Regions from separate parts of the Caldalkalibacillus thermarum genome, predicted to be linked through region 1. Evidence: predicted binding sites of a transcription regulator. Region 1 holds the regulator's gene; the other holds the start of a gene.
The links. Region 1 encodes CtsR, which represses protease genes until heat stress. Its sites were predicted from a motif close to ATGGTCAATAAAGGTCAAACA; they were not measured.
Positions count from the first base shown of each region.

Region 2: the regulator CtsR is predicted to act here: its motif matches at 1,772-1,792, upstream of clpP (ATP-dependent Clp endopeptidase proteolytic subunit ClpP).

Region 1 covers NZ_BMKZ01000012.1:64,757-68,172, reverse strand. Annotated here, with positions in the region: gene IEW48_RS06745 (MgtC/SapB family protein) at 95-823, shown strand; gene IEW48_RS06740 (zinc ribbon domain-containing protein) at 945-1,103, opposite strand; gene IEW48_RS06735 (CtsR family transcriptional regulator) at 1,508-1,969, shown strand; gene mcsA (protein-arginine kinase activator protein McsA) at 2,017-2,535, shown strand; gene mcsB (protein-arginine kinase McsB) at 2,549-3,416, shown strand, end outside.
Region 2 covers NZ_BMKZ01000023.1:29,138-32,553, reverse strand. Annotated here, with positions in the region: gene IEW48_RS10240 (phospho-sugar mutase) at 1-1,642, opposite strand, end outside; gene clpP (ATP-dependent Clp endopeptidase proteolytic subunit ClpP) at 1,851-2,441, shown strand; gene IEW48_RS10230 (HPr family phosphocarrier protein) at 2,652-2,909, opposite strand; gene whiA (DNA-binding protein WhiA) at 2,959-3,416, opposite strand, start outside.

The DNA of each region.
Region 1 (3,416 bases):
GGCTCCCTTCTCGGAAATAATTATGGTATAGTAAATCATAACTTTTAACCAAACCCTTTTTTCTTATTGGAATGAGTGGAGGAGGGACTGTGGAATGGAAATTTTTCATAAGTGGTGGATGTGGATTCAGGATGCCCATTATTTAGAAATTACCTTGCGTTTATTGCTGGCCACCTTACTTGGTGGTTTGGTGGGTTTGGAGAGGGAGCAAAGCAACCGCCCGGCTGGTTTTCGCACTCATATTTTGGTTTGTGTGGGCTCTGCCTTGATTATGCTCATCTCCATTTATGGTTTTGAGGAATATATTAAAGAGCGGAGCCAGTACGGCTATGTGGTGGCGGATCCCGCCCGGCTGGCTGCCCAGGTGGTGAGCGGCATCGGTTTTTTGGGAGCCGGAACAATCTTGGTACACGGCTTTGCCATCCGGGGGTTAACCACAGCGGCCTCCCTGTGGGTTGTCGCCGGCATTGGGCTGGCCTTAGGAGCCGGCTTCTACTTTGGCGCTATTTTGTCCACAGGGCTGGTTCTGTTGAGCCTGGTTGTGCTCAACCGTTTTGAATCGGCTGTGCTGCACAAAAGTTATTTTCACCGTCTGGTGCTTAAAGTGGAGGATCAGCCAGGCAAGTTAGGAGAAATTTGCACTAAGCTTGGGGAGCAAAATGTGAATATCCGCAAGTTGTCCATTGAGGAGGCCAGCCAGACAGACCCTGATACGGTCCGCCTGGTACTGAGCATTCGGATCCCCAATACTGTTTCCATGGCCATTTTGGTTGACCAGCTGCGCAGTTTGGAGGGTGTCAGAGAAGTGAGCATAGATAAATAGGGCCGTGACATACTCCCACCACCTACGCTAACGCTTAGAGGTGGGGGCTTCTCGGGTAATCCCTTCTAACGAAGGAAAATTGACCGAGCGATCCCCGTGTGCCCCACGGTTCGAGATCCAGTCAGGCAGTCCCTAACTGTTTCAGACCTTCCTTTTTGATATTTATGGCGGCGTTGGTGTCTCTGTCTGCCACAAAACCGCATTCACAACGAAATAGACGTTCGGAAAGCGATAGAGACACCTTCACTCGACCACAATACGAACGTTTGTTTGATTTTATTTTACCACACTCATCATATTAAGGCTACATCAAACCGACATTCATCTCCCACTTTCGCTTCGCTTAGAAGTGGGAGACTTCTGTCGGAGGTAAGTTAAAACAAAAAGCATTGAAAAAAGGCTGACCCCGGTGAAATGGGGGCAGCCCTTATTGTATGACAAACTAGGAAGCTATGGGTACTGAGCAGCAAACTATATGCCGCACATAAATCTCGATGTTTGAACGACACTAAGAGCGGGAAAAATTTTTTACGAACAGACTTGCATTATGGCACATTATTGCGTATAATTTAAGTAAAGTCAAAGATAGTCAAAGTCAAAACCTTTGGCCATTCTTTTCATGGCAACTGGAGGGTGAGGGTTGATTCACCTCAGGTGATCCGGTTTGGAGGTTGACCAGGCACCATGAAAAACATCTCTGACATTATTGAGCATTATTTAAAAAGCATTTTAGACAATAGTAAAAAGGGGTATATTGAGATTCAACGGAGTGAACTGGCCGACAAGTTTCAATGCGTCCCCTCCCAAATCAATTATGTGATCAAAACCCGCTTTACCGTTGAAAAAGGATATGTGGTGGAAAGCAAGCGGGGAGGTGGCGGATTTATCCGTATCCGCAAGGTACGTGTTGTGGATGAACAGCGGCACTTGCAAACCTTGCTCCGTCTGATCGAGGATGATATTTCTCAAACAGCAGCTGAAGGGATTATTGACCGGTTGCAGGAAACAGAACTGGTGACGGAGCGGGAAGCCCGCTTGATGAAAGCGGTCGTTCAGCGCAACGTTCTCCCCTTTGACGTGCGGGTCCGGGATCAGCTGAGGGCCAAGCTCCTGAAAGCGATGCTCGTGTCGTTGCTGTACCAATGAGGTGTTGAACAGGTTAAATTTCCCATGATAACAAAGGAGTGGGTGTCATGCACTGCCAAGAGTGTGGTGAACGTCCGGCCACTTTACATTTCACCAAGATCGTTAACGGACAGAAGACGGAGATTCATTTGTGCGATGTATGTGCCAAGGATAAGGGAGAAATGCTTCCCGGTTTCAACAACAGTTTTTCAATTCATAATTTGTTATCCGGATTTCTTTCCTTTGATCAGCCCAGCGGGACTGGAACGACCTATGCCCATCCCTTGCGCTGTGACCGGTGCGGGCTAACCTATGCCCAGTTTTCCAAAAGCGGGCGTTTTGGTTGCGCTCACTGTTACCGTGTCTTTGGGGACCGGCTGGAGCCGTTATTCAAAAAGGTGCATAGCGGCAATGTCAGCCATCACGGTAAAATCCCGCGCCGTTCGGGATCGCGCTTGAAAATGAAGAAGGAAATCGAGCTTAAAAAACAAAAATTGCAGCAAGCGGTAGCCAATGAAGAATTTGAACTGGCCGCTAAGCTGCGCGATGAGATCCGCGAGCTGGAGAAACAGTTGGTTCAAGAATGAGGAGGGGCGAGGCATGTCACTGCAACGTTTTATCAATCAAGCTCTGAGTGATTGGATGAAAGGGGGCGGTCCTGACCAGGATATTGTCATCTCAAGCCGCATCCGTCTGGCCCGCAATTTGACGGACATCCCTTTTCCTATGATTGCCACCCGGGAACAGCTGGAAAAAGTGGTTTCCAAAATGGAAAAAATACTAGAAAGAAGCAAAGATAACCAGGCGTTGGGCAACCTGGAACTTTTGCGCATGGAAGATTTGAGTTCCCTGGAGAAAAAAGTGCTGGTGGAAAAGCACCTGATCAGTCCCCTTCTGGCTGAGGAAGCAAGGGCGGGAGCTGTGATTTTAAGTGAAAATGAATCGATCAGCATTATGCTTAATGAAGAGGATCATCTGCGCATCCAGTGTCTCTTTCCTGGCTTTCAGCTGGAGGCAGCATGGACCCAGGCCAACAGCATCGATGACTGGCTGGAGATGAATGTGGACTTTGCGTTTGATGAGAAGCGGGGCTACCTGACCAGTTGCCCAACCAATGTGGGCACGGGTTTACGGGCTTCGGTAATGGTCCATCTGCCCGCTTTGGTCATGTCCAAGCAAATGAACCGCATTTTGCCGGCCATCAATCAGCTGGGGCTGGTTGTACGGGGGATTTACGGTGAAGGCAGCGATGCACTGGGTAACATTTTCCAAATTTCCAACCAGATCACCTTGGGTCGCTCAGAAACAGAGATTATTGAGGATCTAGGCAATGTCGCCATGCAATTGATTGAGCAGGAGAGACAGGCACGTAAGCAGCTTCTGGAATCTTCCCGTGTGCAATTGGAGGATAAAATCTTCCGTTCCTATGGTATTCTGGCCAATGCCAGGGTGATAGAGAGCAAAGAGG
Region 2 (3,416 bases), on a different contig from region 1:
CATCCTGCAGGATAAATTTAAGCACGTTGGAAGCGGGAAGATGAAGCGGTTCCTGTTTGTCCTGAACCAGGTCATGGCGCACTTGGGTCTGATAATCCTCAAACACTGCCACCGGCTGGCCGGCCAATGTATGGGGAGGATGTTCACGGAGCATGGCCATTGTTTGTTTGATCTGCTGCAGTCCTTCCCGTCCTTTTAATGTTACCGAGATCAGATCTTCACGATAATAGCCGTATTGTTCATACAGGTCAAGCAACGCCTCATACAAAGTCAAGCCTCTGGCTTTATAGTACGCTCCCATCTCTGCGGCCAAGAGCACAGCCTGAACCGCATCTTTGTCCCGCACTTCATCCCCGATCAGATAGCCGTAGCTTTCTTCATAGCCAAACAGAAACTGCCGGTCACCAGCTGCTTTAAACTGTTTGATTTTTTCACCAATAAATTTAAAGCCTGTCAGCGTGTCAATGGTCTCCAAGCCAAAGTCACGGCCAATGACCCGCCCCAGCTCGGAGGTGACGATGGTTTTGCAGATGGTATGATTGGGCGCCAGCGTGCCCTGGGCCTGTTTTTGGGTCAAAATATAGTACAACAAGAGGGCGCCGGTCTGGTTGCCGGTCAACACGCGGTAGACCCCCTGGTCATCGCGGACTACGAGGCCCATGCGGTCGGCATCAGGATCGGTGCCCATAATCAGATCGGCATCCACCGCCCGGGCTTTCTCAATGGCCAGTGTAAAAGCTTCATGCTCCTCCGGATTGGGCGAAGCCACGGTGGAGAAGTCAGGATCAGGCGTCACTTGCTCTTCCACCATATACACCTGTCTAAAGCCGGCTTCCCTCAACACAGCCTGCACCGGTTTGGTTGCCGCGCCGTGCAGTGGCGTAAACACAATCTTAAATTGGTCGCCCATCTGTTTAATGATCTCCGGCCGAAGAGAAAGGGAAGTCACATAGCGTACATACTCCCTGTCAATTTGTTCGTCCAGATAGACCAAGAGTCCCTGGTCTATCGCCTCCTCTTGCCTCAGGACCTCAATGGACAGTTCATCCTCCACCCGGCCGATCTCACGCATAAGCTGTTCTGCATCCTGCACATTCAGCTGGGCCCCGTCCGGCCCGTAAACCTTATAGCCATTATATTCAGGAGGATTATGGCTGGCTGTGATCATAATCCCCGCATCAGCCTGCAAACGGCGTACAGCAAAGGACAGCTGGGGAGTGGGGGCCAAGGCAGGAAAAAGGTAGGCTTTGATCCCTTGGCGGGCCAGTGTCAAGGCCGCTTCTAAGGCAAAGCGGTCCGACTGATGGCGGCAATCGTAGGCGATCACCACCTGCAGATCATCTTTGTTCTGTTTGGACGGCGACATGTTATTGCTCTGTTCTGGATTTAAATCCCCTCGTTTTCGGTTATGTAAATAGTGTGCCAATCCTAAAGTGGCCTTACGAATGGTATAGATGTTCATGCGGTTGGTTCCGGCGCCAATTTCACCGCGCATCCCTCCTGTGCCGAAGGACAAGTGGGTATAAAAACGCTCGGTGATTTCAGCAGGCTGGTCCTTGATGGCTTCGAGTTCCTTCCGCAGGGCGGGATCTAGACCAGGAGCATTGATCCAGCGCTGATAGCGTTCCTGTTCCAGGTTCATTGGGCTGTCATCCTTTCTATGGGTGATATCCACCTTCTATGGGTGCTATCCACTAAGCAAATTTTTTTAGTGATGAATTACGCCTTTTGCTTGATTTGGTCACAGCCAAAACCTAAAAGATGAGTTTTTTATTTGACCTTTTTTGACCTTTTATAGTATGATAATAGCGTAACACATGATCAACAGACTGAAAAGGAGGCTTTCATCCATGCCACTCATCCCCACAGTGATTGAACAAACCAATCGCGGTGAACGCGCCTACGATATTTATTCGCGCTTGTTAAAGGACCGGATTATTTTCTTGGGGACACCTATCGATGACCAGGTGGCCAATGCTGTTGTCGCCCAGTTGTTGTTTCTGGCTGCGGAAGATCCAGAAAAAGACATTTCCCTGTACATTAACAGCCCGGGAGGTTCCATCACAGCCGGAATGGCCATTTACGATACCATGCAATACATTAAGCCAAAAGTGAGCACCATCTGTATCGGATTGGCTGCTTCCATGGGAGCATTCCTCCTGGCGGCCGGTGAAAAAGGCAAGCGTTTTGCCCTGCCCAACTCAGAAGTGATGATTCACCAGCCATTGGGAGGCACACAGGGGCAAGCCTCAGATATTGAGATTCATGCTAAACGCATTTTAAAAATGCGGGATAGACTGAACAAAATCTTGGCCGAGCGGACCGGGCAACCTCTGGAGCGCATTGAACGGGATACAGACCGTGATCACTTCATGTCTGCTGAAGAAGCGAAAGCCTATGGTCTGATCGACGAAGTGATTACCCGCACCCCAGAAAAATAGGTCCAGCAGCGAAGACGGCCAAGCGCCAGTGCCATCCATCTATTATAAAATAGTAATCTGTTCTCCATCATATTCTGTTTCACTTATGTTACATCATAAAAATGTTGTACACAAAAAGAGTGATGGCTTTAAACAGCTATCACTCTTTTTATTTATTGCGCTGGCTCAAGCTGTGGGGCACCACCGGGGTTCTTACTTGTTTGCTTTTAGTTACTCTTCCTTGGAAACAAAGCGGGTCAGGGCCGCAATCGCTTCCTCTGCGTCATGTCCTTCAGCTGAAAGGGTAATGTTGGTGCCTTTGGCAACGGCTAAGCTCATAATGCCCATAATGCTTTTGGCATTCACTTTCTTGTTGTCTTTTTCTACATAAATGTCAGCAGCATAACGATTCGCCTCTTGCACAAACAGTGCGGCCGGGCGGGCTTGCAATCCCGTTTTTAATTTCACCTCTACCGTTTGGTGAATCATGAACCTTCCTCCCTCATTTGTCATTCTATACCATGCATATTTTTAATTATTATACCCTGCCTGATCTTAATTTTGAAGCGATTTCTTCCAGCTTGCGCAGGCGGTGATTGATCCCGGACTTGGATACCTTGCCGCTGGGCAGAAGCTCGCCCAGTTCCTTCAGGTTGACATCGGGGTGTTCTAGGCGAACCAGGGCGATTTCTTTCAGCTTGTCAGGTAAGTTATCCAAGCCAATCTTTTCATCAATCAGCTGAATGTTCTCAATCTGGCGCATGGCTGCCGCCACGGTTTTATTCAGATTGGCCGTCTCACAGTTGACCAACCGGTTAACGGAATTGCGCATATCCTTAACAATACGGGCATCCTCAAACTGGAACAAAGCTTGATGGGCACCGATAATGTTAAGAAATTCGGTGATCTTTTCCCCCTCTTTTAAATACATCACAAATCCCTTTTTCCGCTCGATCAGTTTGGGATATAGCTTAAAGTGGCGGCACAAGTCGACTA